DNA from 4 places in the Bradyrhizobium sp. LTSPM299 genome. Region 1 is predicted to be linked to each of the others. Evidence: predicted binding sites of a transcription regulator. Region 1 holds the regulator's gene; each other region holds the start of a gene.
What was found. The regulator LexA, encoded in region 1, represses DNA repair genes until DNA is damaged. The targets are predictions, from matches to a motif close to TGTTCNNNNTGTGTTCNG.

Region 1 (5,445 bases):
CCCCCGTCCGATCCTTCCGTGGTATGATTTGGGCCGCCCATTGAGGCGGCCTGAGCGAGGGAACACTGATAATCGTGCCAACCCTGAAGCAGACGTCCGGTGCGCTTCCGAGCCGCTGCTCCAATTGCGGGTTCGTGTTCATTTCCAATGATTTTGGCGCTACAGAATCGACAGGCGCAGCATTCATCAACAACGTGACCCAGTGTCAAAGGTGCGGACGTCCAGCCCGTGTCGTCGACGGAAAATTTGACTTCGTTGAGAACGCGATCCGCGTCGTTCATGCGCCGCAAGAAACGATCGAGATCCTGCGTGTTCTGCAGACCGCACTGGACGAAGCTCGGCAGGGGAAGCCAGAGGCCGAGGTTGTCAGTACGATCGAAGCTTCCTCGCCAGAGCTCGCCGTCGCAATCAAGAAAAAGATGTCGGCTGGCGGGGCGCTTACCGCCTTGCTGCTTACCCTTCTCGCAAGCTGCTCGAATAGCACAACACTGAACTGGAACCAGCTGGTCGATCAGGTGCATGTCTACGCAACAGGCCAGGAGCCATACCCAAGACTAACACCCTTAGCCGCGCCCGCGGAAGAACCAGAAGCACGACCAAAGCAGACCAGACAGCAACGGCGCCACCAAGAACGCCAAGAAGCCAAAAAGGCTCGTCAGCAGCGGCCGCAACAGCCAAAGAAACCTAAGCATTAGGCGGAGCAAGCGGCTTCGGCATTTTCGGTGCCTCACTGAGGCGCCGCAAGCTTCCTTCGGTGCGATCGAATGATCACATCTGCGAAATTTCGCGGTGTTTCCGCTCTGTTTTCGCGCACGACTAAATCCGTTTTTACCGGGATGGGCGATACTCTCGCCTCGGCGGCGAGTTCTTTCATGCGTTCCTGCCCGCGGAGGCCAGGATTGTTGGCACTCGTGAAACGACTGCTCATGGCAGCTCCTTTCGTTTTTGAGATGGTTGGAAGCCCGAGCACGGGCACAGGTCGCCGATCTCGCGGAGCGAGCCGGGATTCGAAGTTGGATGGTGGATTGGCGCGCCTATCAGGCGCGCGACATGCCTTGCAGGATTAGCTGCTCGAGTTGGGCTGCTGCCCATACGATTAGTCGGGTTAGGACGAAGGCCCGGTCGGCAGCTCGAACAAACCGAGGTGGTACTCGGCCGCGTCGGGATCAGCGTCGGGTATCTTGACGAGGGTGAAGGCGGCCTGGGGAAACTGCTCCCAGACCTTCAGGTCGGCGGCCGTCACCGTCAGCCAGCCGAACCGGAACATGTAGCGGCCCGGCTCCGTGACGCGTCCAGCCTTTTGCCAAGTGACCTTGTCGACCACCGCGCGTGTCCTTGTCGGACCGTGATGATGCGCCAAGGCGCCATTGGACGCAAATCCACAAATGCGCCCCGGAACGCTAAGTCCGGGGTCGCTGGAAATGACTTTGGTCACCCGCCGCGCGGAGGCTCATCCCGCGGCGATGATGGTCTCAACCCAAAAACAGCGACGCGAATACGGAGGGCCGCCGCTCCACGACCTTGGGCTCGCGCTCGACGGTCGACGCGACCGCCGGCAGCTGCAGCACGGTGACGCGCTGGCCTTCGCAGAGCTGGGTCACCAGCAAGCGGTTGCCGTCGGGGAATTCGACCGCATCATGATGGCGATCGGGAACGTCGGGCTCGACCTCGTTGAACACGCCGACGCGGTAGCCGATCGTCCGGGTCCAGAGCCAGCGGCCGTCGTAGCGGACGTTCTCGGCGAAGGCGAGCTCGGTGCCCGGACGCATGCACACCGCAACGGCGGGATCATGCTCCGAAGCAAAGCCGCGGGTCGACGTGCCGCGGAAGGTCGTGGTGATCAGCGTCTCTCCGACGACGGCGGGGCGCGATGCCACGGCGTGCAGACTATAGTCACACATCGGATGGCTCCTCATTTCGAGGTAGCGACCCGTGCCTCTCCTTGAGGCATAGGGCCTCTACCAGAGTGGACGATAGCGTACGATCTTCTTCCCGTTTCTGGGCGATTGTACGACTGACCGTGGAGCACTCCGATCACAAACGCGCTACAGCGCGTTTGCTGCCTCAGTACTTGCGATAGAGCCCGATCAGCTTGCCCTGGATCCGCACCCGGTTCGGCGGCAGGATGCGCACTTCATAGGCGGTGTTGGCCGGCTCGAGCGCGATCGAGGCGCCGCGGCGGCGGAAGCGCTTCAGGGTGGCTTCCTCTTCGTCGATCAGCGCCACCACGATATCGCCGGTGTTGGCGGTGTCGTTGCGCTGGATCAACGCCATGTCGCCGTCGAGAATGCCGGCTTCGACCATCGAGTCGCCGCGCACTTCCAGCGCGTAGTGCTCCCCGGAGCCGAGCATGTCGGGCGGGACGCTGATGGTGTGGCTGCGGGTCTGCAGCGCCTCGATCGGGGTACCGGCCGCGATCCGGCCCATCACGGGGACTGCGACCGGGCGGTTGCCGTCCTCCTCGGCCGTCATCGGCGCGGTCGAGCGTTTGCCGAGCGTGCCCTCGATGACGCTTGGCGTGAAGCCACGCCGGCCATTGCCGCCGCCGCCGGAGAGCTCGGGAAGCTTGATCACCTCGATCGCGCGGGCGCGGTTGGGCAGGCGGCGGATGAAGCCGCGCTCTTCCAGGGCCGTGATGAGGCGGTGGATACCGGATTTCGAGCGCAGGTCGAGCGCGTCCTTCATCTCGTCGAAGGAGGGCGGCACGCCGGCCTCTTTCAGACGTTCGTTGATGAAACGCAGAAGTTCGTACTGTTTGCGCGTGAGCATCTCGAGCATTCCCCCGGTTGGTAGCGTCGTTCGATTCCGAGACTTCAGAAGAAAGCCGGACCTCGGGAGCGCGAAACTCCGAGACGGACTCCCATTTGGTGACACCAGTACTCGAAACAAATCATGAACGGACACTATATGTTCGATATGTGTTCCGCAACCACTTAATTTCAGGTGAACGTAACTGGCACTCCCGATGCGCGGCTACCGCGAAGGCCTCACTCCGGCATGGTCAGGATCTCGCACGCCGCGCCCTTGGCGGCGGCCGGCGCGAACGGCGGGCGGATCAGAAGTGCCCGTGCCGCAGCGAGATTTCCCAACAGCGAACTGTCCTGCTGCGTGACCGGCGTTGCGATCAGCGTGCCGTTGTCGCGCTGCTCGAGCCGCGCGCGCAGATAATCCTCGCGCTGGTCGTTGGCGGCGAGATCGCGGCCGAGCAGGGCGCGCTCGCGGACATGATGAACCGTCTTGCGGCCGCACAGGCTGCGAATCAGCGGCACCAGAAACAGGAAGGCGCACACATAGGACGACACTGGATTGCCGGGCAGGCCGATCACCCGCATTCCCCCGAGACGCCCGTGCATCATCGGTTTGCCCGGCCGCATCGCGATCCGCCAGAACGCCATATTGACGCCCTCGGCCTCCAGCGACTGCTTGACCAGGTCGTGGTCGCCGACCGAGGCGCCGCCGGTGGTGATCAGGATGTCGGCCCCGACGTCACGCGCGCGGCGGATCCCCGCGGTCGTCGACGCCACAGTGTCGGCCGCGATTCCGAGATCGACGGTCTCGGCACCCTCGGCGCGGGCCAGCGCCCGCAGCGCATAGCCGTTGGAATAGACGATCTGGCCGGGGCCGGGGCGGGAGCCGGGCATTACGAGTTCATCGCCGGTCGCCAGCACCGCCACCTTCGGACGGCGGCACACCGGCAGCTCCGGATAGTTCATCGCAGCCGCAAGCGACAGCGCGCGGTCGGCCAGCAGACTGCCGCCTGCCAGCAGCACATCGCCCTCGTGGAAATCCACGCCGGCCGCGCGGATATGTCGTCCTTTGGCGGCCGCCTCGGTGATGGTGATGTGGTCGCCGTCGGTGCGGGTGTCTTCCTGGATGATGATCGCGTCGGCGCCGTCGGGGATCACGCCGCCGGTAAAAATCCGCACCGCTTCGCCGGCGCCGACCGTCCGCGCGAACGGCCGGCCGGCCGCGACCTCGCCGATCACCTTGAGCCGGGCCGACAGGTTGGCCGCATCGGCTGCGCGCACCGCATAGCCGTCCATCGCCGACATCGGCTGCGGCGGCTGGGTGCGCCGCGCCGCGATATCGCGCGCCAGCGTGCGGTGATAGGCGGCATCGAGCGCCACCATCTCCTCGGGCAGCGGGTCGGCGCCCGCGAGGATGGCGGCGAGGGCATCGGCAACCGGCATCAGGGCCACGGGCAAAGCTCCTCAAAGTCCGAGTCTTCAAATTCCAAGTGCGGTCAGCGCCCTTGCCACGTCATCCGTCGATGTCACGTGGATGGCCTGAAGGCCGCGCGCCCGCGCGCCTTCGATATTGGCAGCCGAGTCGTCGAAGAACAGGATCCGCGACGCCGGCACGCCGATCGCTTTTACCACATGATCATAGGCCTCGGCGTCGGGTTTCCTTAAGCCGATCGTCGACGACAGGAAGACGGTCCTGAAGTGACTGAGCAGGTCGGCATAGGCGGCCGAGAAATGCGCGATGTGGGCCGGGTTGGTGTTGGAAAACGCATAGAGCGGCATCCGCTTCGCGGCGTTCGCGAGCAGGGGGCGGATGCCCACCATCTCGCCGGTGAAGATCGCGTTCCAGCCCTCGAGGAACTGCGCGTCGGTGAGGTCGACACCCAGCGAGCTCCGCAGGTTCGCGAAAAACGCCGCGTCGTCGATCCGACCGATCTCGTGATGCTTGAAACTGTCGTCGACGACGAAACGTTTTGCGAGGACGGCGGGCGCACAGCCGGCGTGCTGCGCCCAGCGCGCCATCACTTCGTCGAAGCTGATGTCGAGCACGACGCGGCCGATATCGAACAGCAGCACGTCGACGGAATTGGGGGAAAGGGAGGAGGTCATTGCGGGAACGGTGTACGAGAATTTGTGCGCAACATCAACGCTGTCGTCCCGGCGAAAGCCGGGATCCATAACTACAGGGTTGTGTTGTCGAAAAAGCTGTAGCCCCAGCGGCGCGCGACAATCGGCATTTGTGGTTGGGTCCCGGGTCAAGCCCGGGACGACACCGAATTTGTGGCGCGACCTGCGAGTCATACACCAACATTCTCGCGACATGATTGTCCGAGCTTTACAAAAAAAACGAAATGACTTCTGTCGCGGGACCTTGTGCCGCGGGCAAATCAGTGATCGTGATTTCCGGCGGGAACGCGCGGAGCCGGCAACTCATCCCGGATGGGACAGCGCCGAGACGATCAACGACAGTCCGGAGAACAGCAGCAGCACCAGGACGGTCTTGCGGAACGTCTCATCGTTGATTTTTCCAAACAGTTTGAAGCCGGCCCAAAGGCCGGCCACCATGAATGGAATGCCCAACGCGTACAGTGCCAGCGTATCTCTGGTGATTGAGCCGGCAGCCGCCTGGGAGATCGAGATAACCACGAATGCTATGAACAGCACCGGCTGAAACACGGCGCGCTGCACCTCCTTGGGCCAG
Region 2 (5,445 bases), on a different contig from region 1:
ATGCCGCCTTGTCGAATTCGGCGCCGAGATGCTTCAGCCGCGGCATCACCTCGTTCTTGAGCAGTTCTAGCGAGTGCCGCCAGGCCTCCGGCTTGTGCTTGTAGTCGAAGCCGAACACCAAGAGCACGCCGAAGCCGCCGACCTCCTGGTAGATCTTCTCGATCTTCTCGGTGACGGTTTTGGGCGAGCCGACCACCCAATTCCGGCGCGCGCAATATTCGACGGTGACGTCGCTGTCGGGCACATCGGGATTGTGCTTCAGATAGTCCTTGAAGCCGAAATGGCCGAGCAGCGGCAGGAAATACTCGCCCATCATCCGGCCCATCATGTCGCCGGTGGAGAGCCTCCAGGCCTCCTCGTCGGTGTCGGCGACGAACACTTCGCGGACCAACCGCCAATCCTTGCGGTTCGGCTTGCGGCCGGTCTTGGCCGCACCGGCCTCGACCGAGTCCCAATGGCTGCCGACATAGGCCGGATTGAGGTTAAGGCTCATCGGAATGAACCCACGCTCTCCCGCGAGCTTCAGCGTGTCCGAATTCTTCGACAGGCCCGCGACGCCGATCGGTGGATGCGGCGCCTGCTTCGGCTTGATGTGCGGTTTCAGGAAGTCGAACATCGTGTCCGGCTTGGTCACCGTCCAGAACTTGCCCTTGTGGGTCCACGGGCCAGGGTCGCTCCACATCTTCAGGATGATCTCGAGCGCCTCGCGCGTCATGTCGCGATTCTGGCCCGACATGCCGTCGACATTGAACATTGCCCAGTCGCTCGGCAAGCCTGAGGCGGCGACGCCGAAGTTCAAACGACCGTCCGAGAGATGATCGAGCATCGCGACACGGTTGGCGAGCTCGGCCGGGTGATGATAGGGCAGCAGGAAGCCACCGGGCCCGATCCGGATATTTTTCGTGTGCAGCAGCGCCTGCGCGACCAACAGATCGGGCGCCGGATGCGGCTCCCAGGGCGCGGTGTGATGCTCGCCGATCCAGGCTTCCTTGTAGCCGAGCTCATCGAGCCAGCGCAGGGTCTGCAGGTCCCAGTCGTGGCCCTCCTTCAATCCGCACTCCGGCGGATGCGAGGGCATGGTGAAGTAGCCAAGCTCCATGGTGTGTTTCCTTCTTGCTTTGGGGTTTCGTTTCGCAATGCGTCTTGCCGCGCATTAACAGCAGCGGTGAGCAAGCGGCGTGCCAGCGAGGAAATCGCGGGGAATGTGAAGAAACGGCCGGATTTCGTAGCCGTGACAACTGAAGTGCGGGCTCACGCGGGGTGTGGCCGTCTCACCGTCGCGAGACGATGTCGCAGCGGTGAGACGGACATCGCAGGGCGACCAACCCGCGGCGACATGACTGCGCTCCCTCGCCCCATTCTTACGGGGAGAGGGTTGGGGTGAGGGGCTGCCTCAGCATACTCTCTGGGAGAAGTGCTCGCGGAGGGCTCCCCTCACCCGTATCGCATCTTCGATGCGATACGACCTCTCCCCGCGGGGCGAGGTGAAGCGGAGCCCGCGGATCAACCTGCAGCGCGGCGTGGCAGCGTGGTGGCATCCGGCTCGGCGGGAGCCGGAAGCTGCATCAAAATGGTCTGGCCGGCGGAAGCGATCTCGATGCCGTTGTCCTGGAAGCGGCGCTTCATGCGGCGGTTGAATTCGCGCTGCACCGGCCAGCGGCCGCCGTCGGTGCAGCGGATCTGGCCGACGATGGTCACGACCGAACCATCGACCTTGTCGACGCCCCACAATTCGAGATCGCCGCGGATCACCGCGCGGTAGTCCGCCTCGCGTCGCATCTCGGCAACGATGTCCTTCAGGATCTGGCCGGCGCGATCGGTATCCTCCCTGAACGCGACGTTGACGCTGACAGCGGCATTGCCGGCGCCACGGCTGGCATTGGTGATCGTCGTCACCGCGCTGAACGGCACGATATGCACCGAGCCATCGCCGGCGCGCAGCCGCATGGTGCGGATCGAAACGTTCTCGACCGAGCCCGTGAGGCCCGACACCGTGACGGTGTCGCCGACCTGCACGGTGTTCTCCAGCAACAGGAACAGCCCGGTGATGAGGTCCTGCACCAGCTTCTGCGAGCCGAAACCGATCGCGATACCGACGATGCCAGCGCCGGCAAGCAGCGGCGCCACATTGACCCCGATCTCGCTCAGCGCGGTGAGCCCGACCACCGTGACGATCAGGCAGAGCAGCGCGGTGCGCAGCATCGGCTGGAAGGTGCGCAGCCGCGCCGCGCGGGCGAAATGCCCCTCGCGCGACAGCACATTGAGCTGGCGGTCCATCAGCGCGTTGGCGCCCTCCCAGATCACGACCGCGGCGAGCGCGGCGATGCCGATCGTCACCACCGCCGAGATCAGACGGCTGCCGATCTGGCCGCCATAGAACCAGACGATGGCGTCGACGCCCCAGACCTCCAGCAGCGCGACGAAGCCGATCACGGCGATGACCGAAGCGACGATCCTGCGGAGCAGCGGCAGATAGCGGTTGGCGCGCGCCTCCAGCCCGGGGAAGCGCTGCAGGATATCCGGCGAGATGCGAAAGCCGCGATCGATCAGGCTCAGCACCACCATGATGACGAGGCGCGTCACCAGCAGCACCGCGACGGTGCCGACGAAATATTGCAGCAGCAGCGAATAGCCGTTGCGGATGTTGAGCGCCCAAACCGCCCACAGCGAGAGATCGAGCACGATCGCCAGCACATGCCATACCGCCGCGACACGGTTGCGGATCCGCGCCGCGATACTGGTCCGCTCGACTGGGGCGCGAATCGCAGCCGCGACCTGGCGGCGGCACTGCAGGATGATGACGACGATGAAGAGATGCACCACCAGCATCACCAGCCGCAGCACCGCGGCATAGCCAGCACGGTGCAACCCGAGCAGCAGCGCGACATTGGCAAAGCAGATGCCGGACACGCCGACCGCGACGATGCGGCGCGCCCAGATCTCGATATAGGCAGCCGTCTCGGCGCGCACCCTAAACAGGCCGAACGGCCCCGCCAGCGCTCGTACCGCGCAGATCAGCGCGCGCGAGAATGCATAGGCGTTGACCACCGCGAGGATCACCAGCCGCGTGGTCGACTGATCGCCCAACTCGGTGCCAAGCAGTGCCGTGGCGACGCCGACGAAGACCACCACCGGCAGCAATTCGAGCACGAGGCGGCCGAGCACGAAAGGCAATCGAATCAGCGACTGCCAGAGCGGCGCCAGGCTGAGTCGGCGGCGATGCAGTTCCGGTTCCGGGGTCACGTCGGCGACCGACGACGGCGGATCGGCGCTCGCGAGCGCCTGCACCGGGACCCGCGCCGTCTGCGGCAGCCGCTGCTCCAGGAACACCACCGGCCGCTTGATCAGGCGGAACACCACCCATTCGGCAGCGAGCGCGCAGCCGAACACCAGCGCCAGCTTCCAGGCGATATCGATCAACAGGCCATAGGCCTCAGGATCGTTGGCGGTGCGCACGATCCAGTAATAGAACGCCGGGACATGCGTCAGCGTGCGCGCAAGGTCAGCGATGTCGCGCGACGTCTCGCCGACCTGTTCCGACACCATCAGCAAGAGTTGCGCGCCGAGGCTGTCGGCGGTGAGCGGGATCGGCGACTGCTCCGGCGCGGGTTGCACCGCCTGCGGCGATGCATTGGCGATCGCGCGCAGAGTGTCGATCATCTCGCCGCGCTTCTTGTCGTCCTGCAATGTCTCCAGCGCGCGCTTCGCCTGCTCCGGCGTCAGCGCGTCAACAGATTGGGCCTGGGCGGATTTGGTTTGCGGCGCCGCCGGTATCGCGACCTGGGCGGCGGCGGGAGTGACGAGCAGCGTGAGCGCGAACAGAAACGCAAAAGGAAGTTTGTGCGACACGAGAGCCTCTTCTTAAAATGATTGCGCGACGGTTGATTGGAATCAGCCCTCGCGCTCGCGTCATGTCGGAAGCGCCCTTTTCGCACCGCCGGTGTGTCGGAAGTTTGCTGCCTGGGCGGCGATCTCTTGGCAATTTTCTTGGCATTTGCCGCGGCACAAAATCGTCACAAGAGTTGAGCGGCGCTTAACGGCGCAGAGGCGTAAGGGCGGACCGATCGATGGGCTCTCGCCGACACCAGCACACGTCCAGGATGCGACCGAAAAATCTTCGCTTGACGGGTTTCAATCCCTGCGATGTTCTAGTTTTGTTCTTTTTGATTCCAGATGCGTATCGAGGCTCTCATGCACGACCTGTTCGCCGAGAACGGCCCGCTCGAGCTCTTGATCCATGATGACGGCACTACGCCACTGGACTTCGTCCGGCACCTGCTGCGCGTGGTGTTCGGCAAGTCCGAGCGGGAAGCGATCACGGTCGCCGCGCAAATCGAGGACAAGTACGGAATCGTTTGCGGCCCATTTCCCGCTTAAGTGGCCAAGGCACTGCTGGAGGCGGCGGTGCAATTGATCCGCGATGACGAGCAGCCGCTGCGGATCACGACTGAGGCCGCCGATGCCGTCCGCCTGTGCGATCTCTGTGAAACGCAAAGATCGGTCGCCAATATCTTTCTCAACGACGGAAGGGCGTGCCTGTGCACAAACTGCCTGCTTGCCGTCAGGAGGAGTTCGGAAGAGCTGCCGGGCGACGAATTCAAATTTGCCGTCACCGCGCTCGATTGGCATTTTGCCGGAATGCCGCGCAACCGGATCGTGACGCGGTCGCGGCAGTTTCCCGGCCACATGCGCGCCGACGTCCAGATCGCGATCGACAGACTGCTCGCCGACCCGATCCATTTCTTCGGCATCCATGAAGAACATCGCTACGAGACGCTTGATATCGCGGCGCTGATAAAATTCGGCCGCAACGCGCCGGCGATCGCGCCGCCGCAGTACCAGGATGTCGATATCGGCGAGGCCGAGCCGGTGAAATGCCTCGCCAACGGGTTATGGCTGTGGCGCAGCGGCGAGCTGCGCTACGCCGTGCTGCTCGCCTTCCATCGCGACTATGGCCGCGAGCCGTCGTTGCGGATCGAACTCGCGGTGCCTGCCGGCGCTGCCGGCAACGGCTTCGTGCAGCGCATCTTGGCCGAATTGGAATCCACCGTGGACACGGCGCGGTCCTATCGCGGCAAGATCCTTTCGCTCGATGGTGACGCCGACTACCGCGGCCGCACGCGCGGCGTGACCGTGCATCGGCTGCCGACGGTCGCTCGCGACGATGTGATCCTGCCGGAAAAAACTCTGCGGCTGCTCGACCGCAACGTGCTCGATTTCGTCGAGAGCCGTGACCTGCTGCGTCGGCTCGGCCAATCGACCCGCAAGGGAATCCTGCTCTACGGCCCGCCCGGCACCGGCAAGACCCACACCATCCGCTATCTCGCGACCAACCTGCCCGGCCATACCACGCTGATCATCACCGCCGAGCAGGTCGGCCTGCTCGGCGCCTATATGAACCTTGCACGCCTGCTGCAGCCGGCCATGGTCGTGATCGAGGACGTC
Region 3 (5,445 bases), on a different contig from region 1:
CCTCGTCGGTGACAGAGCTTGCGGGATCGACGTCGCCCGCGTCGAGCGTCAGGTCGTCTTGCGGCAGATCGGATTTTGAACCGCGCCGGGCCGGTCGCGGGGGCGGCGTTGGACGCTCGGGAGAATCGTGAACCATGGCTGTAAATTAAGCGTTGGACGCGGCGGTCGCCAGCGTCGGCGACGCCGGGAAGAGGGGGCGATTGCAGGCGGTTTCCGGCCCCACGCAGCCGCCGGGGAGGACAGGTAACACATTGTTAAGACTGATGAGCGGGGCGGTAACCGGTCTTAACAGCCCTTTAACTTAAAACTCTCGATAAACCTTAGCGAAATAAAGTGGAAATCCGTAACCATGCCGGCCGCGAGCCGGCCGGTCACGGCAGTTGCGTGGTGGAGAGTACCGATGACCCGGTTGGTTTTGCGTGCGCTGGCACTGATCGCGGCAGCCTGGACGACCTCGGCGGCGGCCGCCGACCTCAATTATGGATCGCCCTACACCGTCCCCCAGCCGCTCAATGCCTATAGCTGGGCCGGCCCCTATCTCGGCGGCAATATCGGCTACAATTGGGGCTCGGTCGCCAACAATCCGACCAAGCCCTCCGGTTTCGCCGGCGGCGCCCAGGCCGGCTACAACTTCCAGAACGGCACCCCCTGGGTGTTCGGCATCGAGGCCGATATCCAGGCCTCGGCCGCGGACGATACGTTCGCGCCCTGGAAGTTCTCCAATCCCTGGTTCGGCACCCTGCGCGGCCGCGTCGGTTATGCCTTCAACAACGTGCTGTTCTACGGGACCGGCGGTCTGGCCTTCGGCGAACTGCGCGGCGAGACCTTCGGTGTGTCGGAGTCGCACACCAATGCGGGCTGGACCGTCGGCGTCGGCGCCGAAATGGGCTTTGCCCCGAACTGGAGCGCCAAGATCGAATATCTCTACGTCGATCTCGCCAACAGCAACTTCGCGCTCACCGGTGGTGCGGCGAACGGCTACAGCTTCGGCCTGGTTCGCGCCGGCGTCAACTATCACTTCTGAGAACAAGAAAATTTCGACCACCAACTCCCGGCTGCGCCTCGCGCGGCCGGGTTTCTTTTTGTGCTGACGGCTTGGAGCGATTGTTCAATCGGCCGCACATTGCAACTCTGCGGAATTAGCCAGTTGGCGACCACATCATGCAGCCGATCACGCAGCGAGCACGCATCAAGCGCTCGGCAGGCGGCTTACACGAAACGCTTCATTCCGCTTTCGCCGTGAGCCCGGGGTCATGACGCGATCGCAAGCAACCGCGACACAGCCTCAGGTTCTTCATTCGCGCATGATCCATTCGGAAACCCGGCTTCCGGTTGTCCGGATCACGCGCGCACTCACGAAGAAATCACCAGGTTGACCGCCTTGGGGCCCTTGCCCTTCTTGTCCGGCTCGACCTCGAACGTAATGCGCTGTCCTTCAGTCAAGTCCTTCAATCCTGCCCGCTCGACGGCGGTGATGTGAACGAACACGTCGCGGCCGCCATCATCAGGTTTGATGAAGCCGTAGCCGCGCTCTCCATTGAAGAACTTGACGGTCCCAGTCATGGCCATCGGGAAACTCCTCCCCCGTATTGCTCCACCGCTACGCGCACGCCGCGTAGCAGTTGACCGACATTCGCTTGTCGGGAGCCTGGCCACCTGAGCAGGCCGGCGTCACGCCGCCGGTTTGCCTGGATTTTATTTCGGCCTCGTCACTCCGCCGCAACCATTCGCGGAAGCGGAACGTAAAGCCAGTCGTAACAGGATGAGCATAATACGGTTCCGCGCGGATTGCCTACGCTTCAATCGAACTTTTCAGTGGGCGCGCCGGATTAGGGTTTGGGAGTATCGAGTCTGAAGCGGGCGGCTCCGCCCTGGCCCAGCGGCTTCTCCAGTTCGGGCAGGATGATCTTCAGCTCGTTGGCAAGCGTCCACGGCGGATTCACTATCAAAAGGCCGGTGGAAACGAGGCCGCTGCCGGTTTCTTGCGGCGCCACACTGAATTCCAAACGCAAACATTTGCCAGGCGGCCGACTCGTTGCTGCTGTGGCGGCCACGCTGCGCGCGAGTTCCTCGGTGGCCCTCCGTGTTTTTACGGGATACCAGATCAAGTACATGCCGGTCGGCCATTTTGCGAACGCTTCCGAAAAACCCTTGGCCAGCCGCTCGAACTCATTCTTCGCCTCGAACGGCGGATCGATCAGCACCAGACCGCGCCGCTCGTTCGGCGGCACGAAGGCCGGCAGCGCCGTCCAGCCATCAAGATCGACAACGCGGGCCTGGGTGTCGCGCCGCAGCGCGTCGATCAGTTGCTTGCGCGCGGTCTGTTCGATCTCGCAGGCAGTGAGGCGATCCTGCGGTCGCAACAGCGCCCGCGCGATCAAGGGCGAGCCCGGATAGGCTTTCAACTCGGCCTTCGGATTGAACGCTCTGACGATATCGAGATAGGGCGCGATCAGCGGCAACGCCTTGTCGGAGAGTCGCGCCTGCATGACCCGGGCGATGCCGGTGAGCCATTCGCCGCTGCGCTGCGCTTCGTTCGATGCCAGATCGTAGAGCCCGGCGCCGGCATGGGTGTCGATGACGCGGAACGGCGCCTGCTTTTCCTGCAGGTAGCTGAGCATGCGCACCAGCACGATGTGTTTGATGACATCGGCGAAGCTGCCGGCATGAAAGGCGTGACGGTAGTTCATCAGGTAGCAGTTACCACGTCATTGCGCGCGTAGCGACCTGTCCAGCTTCGCTCATGGAGCTTCAGCGAACCCGGTCGTCGCTCGCGCCCCTCGCGACAACGCCGAAGCGAGACCTATCCGCCGCGCATCGGCGGCATTACCACCTCGTCGCGGCGGCAGGCGCGACGGTCGATCTCCTCGCAGGAGCGGAATTGCAGGTCCTTGGAGAGGCAGATCCGCACCTCGCTGAGCCGATTGCGGTCGCAGGTGACCGAGATGGCTGTGCTGCTGAGCCCCGGATTGGCCTTGATGAACGCCGCTTCCAGGTCGTTGGGCGCGATCGTCTTCGGCTCCGACAATTGCAGGAATTCCTCAGGGATCTTCACCGCGGCGCGTGCCTTGCGGATGGCTTCGAAATAGGCGCGCTCGCCGAGGCCGGAGCAGGTGCCGTGCTTGTCCCATTCATTGAAGATCAGCCCGGGCGCCGGCATCAGATCGAGCATCGAGGTCATGATGTTGCGGGCAAGGCGCGGCGAAGGCCGCTGGCAGTATTCCGGGAAGCCACGTTCATATTGCGGCCACAGGCCGTGCACCACGAAGGAGAACGGCCGTCCGCCGCACTGTGCCTGCGTGCCACGGCCGTTGTTGCCGCGTTCGCTCGCCGACTCGCAGAAGGAGGGCGACCAAGACAGCGACAGCACATAGAAATCGAACTCGCCCGGCGCGTTCTGCCGCTGGTCCTGGGCTGACGCCAAGCCGCCGGAAACCAGAACCAAAGCTGCAAGAGAAATCAGAAATCGGGAAATTGTGACCAACCGAGGCATCAAACGCTCCCTAACTTGACCATGGCGAACCTAGCAGGAGGTTGGAACATTTCGAGAACAAAAATGCCGCCTGCCCCGCTTCGGAGGGCAGGGCGCAAACGACGGCTCGCCAGTCTAGCAGGAGATCAGATCAGGGTCGCGCGGCCCTACAGGAAGGGTTGTAGGCCCAGTTGCGGTCGAGGCCCGTGACGCACCATTCGACGCCCTTGCCGAAGCCGGCGAAGCCGCCATCCTCGATGATCGAATAATGTACGGAGCGCTTCTTGCCGTCGCTCAGCATCACGTCGCCGGCACAATAGCGGCGCGGAATATTGTCTGACTGCCAGGGACGGAATGCGGTCTCGTGAATCCGGTCGTAGCCGGTGATCTCCAGCGGCGAATTCCAGAAGGTGGCTTCCTTCTCGTGGAACTGCGAGCTGATGGTGGGCAAGGCCGTCTCGCAGTCGGGCACGCGGCCGTCATAGCGCGGACCGGACAGCCAGAAGTTCAGCTCAAGCGGATTTGCGGCCTGCGCCGTGCCCCCAAAAGCCAGCAGGCCGAACATGAGCGCGGCACCAACGCCGAGTTTCTTGGGAGAGATGAACAGGTTGCGCATGGGAATCCGCCCGATGGTCTGATGCGGCGAACGGTGCCGTGAAGCCCGGGCGAGGTCAAGTGCAGCGCGGCAACACCTGCAGAGAAGTCCACTTTCGGAGGTGGCTCGTTCTTTCCATGGCCGGCGGCGCACTCTATGTTGGCGTCAAGCGAAATGGAGTCTGCGATGCGAAGGAAATTGGCCGCGTGCCTGGTTGCCGTTTGCGGGATGCTGGCCGTTGCCCCGGCACGGGCCGACTGGCTGCAGCCGGTGCCACCGTTCAAGGCCAATGATACCGGCGGGATCATCGCCTATACGCTGGCGGTCCAGAGCGATGCACGGCAGCTTGCCGTCGACCATTGCGCCTCCTACGGCAAGGTGGTGAAATTCCTCGCCGTGCAGGCCTATCCGGGCGGTTACATCTCGTTTGCCTGTCGCTGGGTCCCCTACGGCGCCGCAGGCCGGCCCTTGCGCACGCTCTACTGAGAGCGGTCTCGAATCCTGCAATCGTTCAGCCGGGAGCCAATCGCCATGACGCGACAGCTTGCTTTGCTTGGTTCGGCCGTTTGCCTCGTGTTGTCGGCCGGCGCTGCCAGTGCGGTCGACCTGCCGATCCGCAAGCCGGGCCTGTGGGAAATGAAGATGGTCAGGACCGGCGGCCCAATGCCGGAAATCACCATGCAGCATTGCACCGACGAGACCACCGACAAGGACATGAGCACGGCGGCCTCGCCATTGGCGAAGGAGATCTGCTCGAAGCAGGATATCCAGAAGACCGCGACCGGTTATGTCGGCGATAGCGTCTGTGGCGTGGCGGGCGTGTCGGTGACGTCGCATACCGAGATCACCGGCGACTTCAATTCGGCCTATACGGTCAAGAGCACCTCGCATTCCGAAGGCCGCCCCTCAGGCCCCCGCGACGCCACCACGACCGTCGAGGCGAAATGGCTCGGCGCCTGCAAGAGCGACCAGAAGCCCGGCGACATCATCATGCCGGGCGGCATGAAGATGAACATCAAGGATATGCAGAAGCTGAAGGACCTGCTGCCCAAGCAGAAGTAACCCGGGCTACTTTCTGCAATCTACACCGGCACCCGCACCGCGGCCCGCAAGCCGCCCATCGGACTTTCGCCAAGCATGATGTCGCCGCCATGCGAGCGGGCGATGTCGCGGGCGATGGCAAGGCCGAGCCCGGTGCCGCCCTCGTCCTGGTTGCGGGCATCGTCGAGCCGCAGGAACGGCTTGAACACCTCCTCGCGCATGTCGGCCGGAATGCCCGGACCGTCGTCGTCGACGGTCACGGTGAGATAACGGTGATCGCGGTTGCCGGTGATCGAGATCGTGTTGGCGTGGCGCGCCGCATTCGACACGAGATTGG
Region 4 (5,445 bases), 130 kb from region 1:
CGGGCGAGGTTCGGATCACCCGGATCATTTCATCGATATTGGCGACCGCGATTGCCAAGCCGACCAGGATATGGGCGCGGTCACGCGCCTTGCCGAGCTGGAACTTGGTCCGGCGGGTCACCACCTGCTCGCGGAACGCGATGAAGATGGTGAGCAGATCCTTCAGATTCATGGTCTGCGGGCGGCCGGAATCCAGCGCCAGAATATTGGCGGGGAAATTCGACTGCAGCGGCGTGAACCGATAGATCTGGTTGAGCACCACATCGGGCACCGCATCGCGCTTCAGTTCGATGACGACACGATAGCCATCGCGGTCGGACTCATCGCGCAGATCGCCAATGCCCTCGATCTTCTTCTCTTTCACCAGGTCTGCGATGCGCTCGACCATCGTCGCCTTGTTCACCTGATAGGGAATCTCGGTGATGATGATCGCTTCCCGGTCCTTGCGGATGGTGTCGATCGTGACCTTGCCGCGCATCACGATCGAGCCACGGCCGAGATGATAGGCGGAGCGGATGCCCTGGCGTCCCAGGATGATGCCGCCGGTCGGGAAATCCGGGCCCGGAATGATGTTGATGAGATCGTCGATCGAAAGCGCCGGGTTGTCGATTAGCGCGACGCAGGCATCGACGACCTCGCCGAGATTGTGCGGCGGGATGTTGGTCGCCATGCCGACGGCAATTCCTCCGGCGCCGTTGACCAGAAGGTTCGGGAACCTGGCCGGCAGAACCGTCGGCTCGGTCTCGGAGCCGTCGTAGTTGGCCTGGAAATCGACCGTCTCCATGTCGATGTCGGCGAGCACGGCAAGCGCCGCCTTCGTCAGCCGCGCTTCGGTATATCGATAGGCCGCCGGCGGATCGCCGTCGACCGAGCCGAAATTGCCCTGGCCGTCGATCAGCGGCACGCGCAGCGAGAAATCCTGCGCCATCCGGACCATCGCGTCGTAAATCGACTGGTCGCCGTGCGGATGATACTTACCGATCACGTCGCCGACCACGCGGGCGGATTTGACGTATTTCTTGTCCGGCGTGTGTCCCTGCTCGTGCATCGAGTAGAGAATGCGCCGATGCACCGGCTTCAGGCCGTCGCGCGCATCGGGCAGCGCACGCGCCACGATCACGCTCATGGCGTAATCGAGGTAGGACTTCTTCATCTCGTCGAGAATGGAAACGGGACGAATATCTGAAGGCACCGGCGGCTCGCCGGACTTGTCATCTTCGGGTTCGGACAAAGGGGAAATCCGGTTAGTTCTGGTCGGGAATCATATAACCCACCGGGGGCCTGATAACCACCCTTAACCACCCCAGAGCGGCCCCCGCAAGCCGTTTTTCCCTTCGTTTTTTCATGGACTTACCGGCCGGTTACAGGATTTCCCAGGGCCTTGCATCGGACCGCGAATAGTGACTGGCGAATAGCCGTTGGAAACCCCCATTCGCCACGCGCGATTTGCCACGCGTTCACGGCCCAAACACCACCGCATGCATGATCCGCCCGGGCACGAAGGTGAACAGCCCGGCAGTGACCAGCGCGCCGGCAAAAATCGAGATCATCGTGATCTTGTGGCCGCGGACATTGTGCCGGCGCGCGTAGAACACGCCGAGCAACAGCATCACCAGCGAGAAGATCGACAGCAAGTGGATCGGGCTCCACGGGCCCAGCCGCCGGATCTGATGGATCCAGAACGAGCTCAGCGCCACGACCAGCATCAGGATCACCCAGATCCAGCCCAGCGTCCGGTGCAGCAGGGTGCCCTTCGGGGCAGCCAATTGCACCACGCCGAGCACGAAGGCGGCCATCGCCGCAAACGCATGGAGCGGGATCGCGGGAGCGGCGTCGAGGAGCGGCGCGAGGGACATATGAGACACCGGAAGCGATGACACCGAACAGATCGACCGAACAACCAATGTAACGAATACTTACATCTATCTTTACAATGTCAAGTTCAATTTGCGGCAGTCTTTGCCACAGAAGAACGCTTTGCCGTTTTCGAAGCGATCGCCGAGCGCCACGCTGCAAACGAACACTGTTGGCGGGCGAGTACTCCATTCGTTGCTGCAGGCCGCCGCGGCTGGTAAAAATGCGCCGTGATCAAGGTCCGTCAGGGCACGGCAACGACGACATGACCAACGTATTGTTCGTTTGCAGCGCCAATCGCTTGCGCAGCCCGACCGCCGAACAGGTGTTTTCGACCTGGCCAGGGATCGAGACGGATTCGGCGGGCGTCTTGGCCAGCGCTGCCGTTCAGTTGTCGGCCGAACAGGTCGATTGGGCCGACATCATCTTCGTCATGGAGAAGGTCCACCGCAGCAAGTTGACACGGCAGTTTCGTAGCCGCTTGAAGGACAAGCGCGTCATCTGCCTCGACATTCCGGACGACTACGAATTGATGGACCCAATGCTGATCCGGATGCTTGAGAACCGCGTCCCCCGCTTCCTGCCGCAGCCGCGGCCATCTGCAAGATAACGGCGGCCTCCGGTCAGAACGGGATGTCGTCGTCCATGTCGCTGTTGCGGGCGCCTGCCCCGCCTGCCGCCACCGCGCGACGTGGCGCCGAACTGACCGGGCCGGCCGACCCGAAGTCGCCGCCGCCATCGTCGGCGAAGCTGCCGCCGCCGCCACCGCTGCGGCCGTCAAGCATGGTCAGGCTGGAGTTGAAGCCCTGCAGTACGACCTCGGTCGAGTATTTCTCGACACCGCTCTGGTCAGTCCATTTGCGGGTCTGCAACTGGCCCTCAATGTACACCTTGGCACCCTTCTTCAGGTACTGCTCGGCGACCTTGCAGAGGCCTTCATTGAAGATCACGACGCGGTGCCACTCGGTCTTTTCCTTGCGCTCGCCGGTGCCCTTGTCGCGCCAGGTTTCCGAGGTTGCGATGGAAAGATTGGCGATCGGACGGCCGTCCTGCGTCCGCCGGATCTCCGGATCCTTGCCGAGGTTTCCGACCAGAATCACCTTGTTCACGCTTCCCGCCATCGCTTCTTCTCCACCAAAATAGGGCCAGCCGGACATCGGCCGCCACTCTCAACCTTCGCCACTTACTGCAGGCGCCGCGGACGACCCTATACTGCGACGCCGGTCCGCCGCCTCCGCGATCGCGCAGGCCCGCAACGGTTATCCACATATAGCATCGCAGACGCCGATGTTCCAGTTTCGTTCTCTGCAACCAGCCGTAGCAGTGAGCGCGACCATTGTGAGTCGGCCGGTTCCACCTCACGAGCCGCGCGAGACCTTCGCCACTTCAAGAAAAGTACAAACAAATCATTACCTTGCCGCGATCTAACTTCCCCGGCGAGTGTGGCATTTGGGAGACGGCCTATGTGGTTGAATCACGCTATAGATGCGACCGAACGGGCGTGGGCGCTCGCGACACTTTTTCTGGACCTCAACGCTTCGGGACCAACGAGAAGCGGACAAGAGCTGGAGTTTGATGATGAAGAAATTTTTGCTTGGAACGGTTGCCCTGGTCGCGTTTGCCGCGCCGGCTGCCGCTGCTGACCTCGCTGCACGTCCTTACACCAAAGCCCCCCCGATGATTGCCCAGGTCTATGACTGGAGCGGCTTCTATGTCGGCGCCAACGGCGGCTGGGGCTCGAGCCACAATTGCTGGGATCAGGTCCCGGGCGGCATCTTCATCGGTTCGGATGGTTGCCATGACGCAACCGGCGGCGTTGCCGGTGGCCAGATCGGCTATCGCTGGCAGACCGGCACCTGGGTGTTCGGCCTTGAAGCGCAGGGCGACTGGGCTGACCTGAAGGGCACCAATGGCAGCCTGGTTTTCCCAGGCTTCTTCACCAACCAGACCAAGGTCGATGCCTTCGGCCTGTTCACCGGCCAGATCGGCTACGCCGCCAACAACGTGCTGCTCTACTTGAAGGGCGGCGCGGCCGTGACCGACAACCGGTACAACACCTACTTCACGCCGACTGGCCTTTTCCTCGCCAGCGCTAGCGACACCCGCTGGGGTGGCACGGTCGGTGTCGGCCTCGAATACGGCTTCGCCCCGAACTGGTCGGCCGCGGTCGAGTACGACCATCTGTTCCTGCAGGACAAGACCTACAACCTGACCACGCCGGGTGGCTTGCTGTTCAGCTCGATCCGCGAGCGCCAGGACGTCGACCTCGTCACCGTCCGCGTCAACTATAAGTGGGGCGGCCCGGTCGTCGCCAAGTACTGATCAGACGTACTGATCGCGCGATCCGACTTCATTCGAACGAAAGGCCCGCCTTGCGCCGGCCTTTTTGTTTTGCGGATTTGTTTGCCGCCGAGCGTTCTGCCTCGCCGGACCGCGGCCATCGATCGATAAGCGAATCGATATGGTTAAATCTCAATAAACTGCAAAACATTCAGCGAAATCAAATTGATAGTCCATGTTGCGCGCGGGTGACGGTCGCGTTCAACCCCAGATGGTAGCCTGTCCCGAATTGCAGATTCGAAGCGGGATGAATCCCATGAGAAAGCTTCTTGTTGCAGCCACCCTCGCCGCTCTCAGCGCCTCCTCCGCGTCCGCGGCTGATCTCGCCCCGGCGACAGTGGCCAAGGCACCGGTGCCGCCGGCCGTCGCTCCAGCGATCAACTGGAGCGGGTTCTACGTCGGTGTTCAGGGTGGCGGCGGCTGGGGACCAGCAAAGAAACCTTCCGCGGCGCGCCGAACGATCCGACCTTCGTCGGGACCCAGACCTACGACACTAGCGGCGGCTTCGTCGGCGGCGTGATCGGTACCAATTGGCAGGCCGGTCCCGCGGTGTTTGGCCTCGAGGGTGACTACCACTGGTCCGGCATCAATGGCCGCTCAGCGGTCATCAATGTCGGGCCTCCGAGCTTGCTCGACACCTACTACACGGCGTTGCGCAGTTTCGGCGACATCAAGGGCCGTCTCGGCTATGCCGACGGTCCCGCGCTGTGGTTCGTCAGCGGCGGCGCCGCGGTTGGCGACATCCAGCACCGTTACAGTGCCGGGCTCGTGCCTCCGTCGGTTTCCGCCAGCGAGACACGCTGGGGTTGGACCGTCGGCGCCGGCGTCGAATACATGTTCGCACCGAACTGGTCGGCCAAGGTCGAGTACAACTACCTCGATCTCGGCAAGGGCTCGATCCAATACACATCGGCGACCGCCGACCGCTCGGACTGGAACGACACCTTCCACACCGTCAAGGCGGGCCTCAACTATCACTTCAGCTGGGGCGGCCCGGTTGTCGCGAAGTACTGATTGCGTGGGCTGATCCACCCGCAAAAGGCCGGCCTCGCGCCGGCCATTTTTGTTGCCCAAAAGCACTACCCAGGTGCCTCGAACTGCACGTTTACCGTGCATTGTTGCGCTGCGGTTACACCATTTCCAGTCTTGTCCGTATAGACACGCATCAACGTCAGGCAACACGGCCGACGCTCCCCTCCAAAGGCCCTCCAAAGTCTTGGAGGGAAACCACAAAACGGGACTGGGAATTTT

Region 2: the regulator LexA is predicted to act here: its motif matches at 4,145-4,162, upstream of UP10_RS46020 (ATP-dependent Clp protease adaptor ClpS).
Region 3: the regulator LexA is predicted to act here: its motif matches at 3,536-3,553, upstream of UP10_RS25600 (ribonuclease T2 family protein).
Region 4: the regulator LexA is predicted to act here: its motif matches at 3,143-3,160, upstream of UP10_RS18445 (single-stranded DNA-binding protein).

The regions. Positions count from the first base shown of each region.
Region 1 covers NZ_JYMU01000031.1:62,446-67,890, forward strand. Annotated here, with positions in the region: gene UP10_RS42105 (hypothetical protein) at 75-695, shown strand; gene UP10_RS44350 (hypothetical protein) at 728-928, opposite strand; gene UP10_RS17810 (hypothetical protein) at 1,106-1,324, opposite strand; gene UP10_RS17815 (hypothetical protein) at 1,473-1,901, opposite strand; gene lexA (transcriptional repressor LexA) at 2,065-2,769, opposite strand; gene UP10_RS17825 (molybdopterin molybdotransferase MoeA) at 2,988-4,199, opposite strand; gene UP10_RS17830 (HAD family hydrolase) at 4,227-4,853, opposite strand; gene UP10_RS17835 (sulfite exporter TauE/SafE family protein) at 5,175-5,445, opposite strand, start outside.
Region 2 covers NZ_JYMU01000058.1:150,882-156,326, forward strand. Annotated here, with positions in the region: gene UP10_RS29745 (LLM class flavin-dependent oxidoreductase) at 1-1,099, opposite strand, end outside; gene UP10_RS29750 (mechanosensitive ion channel family protein) at 1,504-3,849, opposite strand; gene UP10_RS46020 (ATP-dependent Clp protease adaptor ClpS) at 4,192-4,377, shown strand; gene UP10_RS29755 (AAA family ATPase) at 4,405-5,445, shown strand, end outside.
Region 3 covers NZ_JYMU01000049.1:499,962-505,406, forward strand. Annotated here, with positions in the region: gene uvrC (excinuclease ABC subunit UvrC) at 1-136, opposite strand, end outside; gene UP10_RS25585 (outer membrane protein) at 401-1,024, shown strand; gene UP10_RS25590 (cold-shock protein) at 1,354-1,569, opposite strand; gene UP10_RS25595 (23S rRNA (adenine(2030)-N(6))-methyltransferase RlmJ) at 1,830-2,690, opposite strand; gene UP10_RS25600 (ribonuclease T2 family protein) at 2,804-3,493, opposite strand; gene UP10_RS25605 (hypothetical protein) at 3,624-4,088, opposite strand; gene UP10_RS25610 (hypothetical protein) at 4,254-4,553, shown strand; gene UP10_RS25615 (DUF3617 domain-containing protein) at 4,599-5,129, shown strand; gene UP10_RS25620 (ATP-binding protein) at 5,150-5,445, opposite strand, start outside.
Region 4 covers NZ_JYMU01000031.1:196,929-202,373, reverse strand. Annotated here, with positions in the region: gene gyrA (DNA gyrase subunit A) at 1-1,231, opposite strand, end outside; gene UP10_RS18455 (DUF2306 domain-containing protein) at 1,458-1,856, opposite strand; gene UP10_RS18450 (low molecular weight protein tyrosine phosphatase family protein) at 2,120-2,464, shown strand; gene UP10_RS18445 (single-stranded DNA-binding protein) at 2,478-2,975, opposite strand; gene UP10_RS18440 (outer membrane protein) at 3,433-4,176, shown strand; partial or broken gene UP10_RS18435 (outer membrane protein) at 4,451-5,208, shown strand.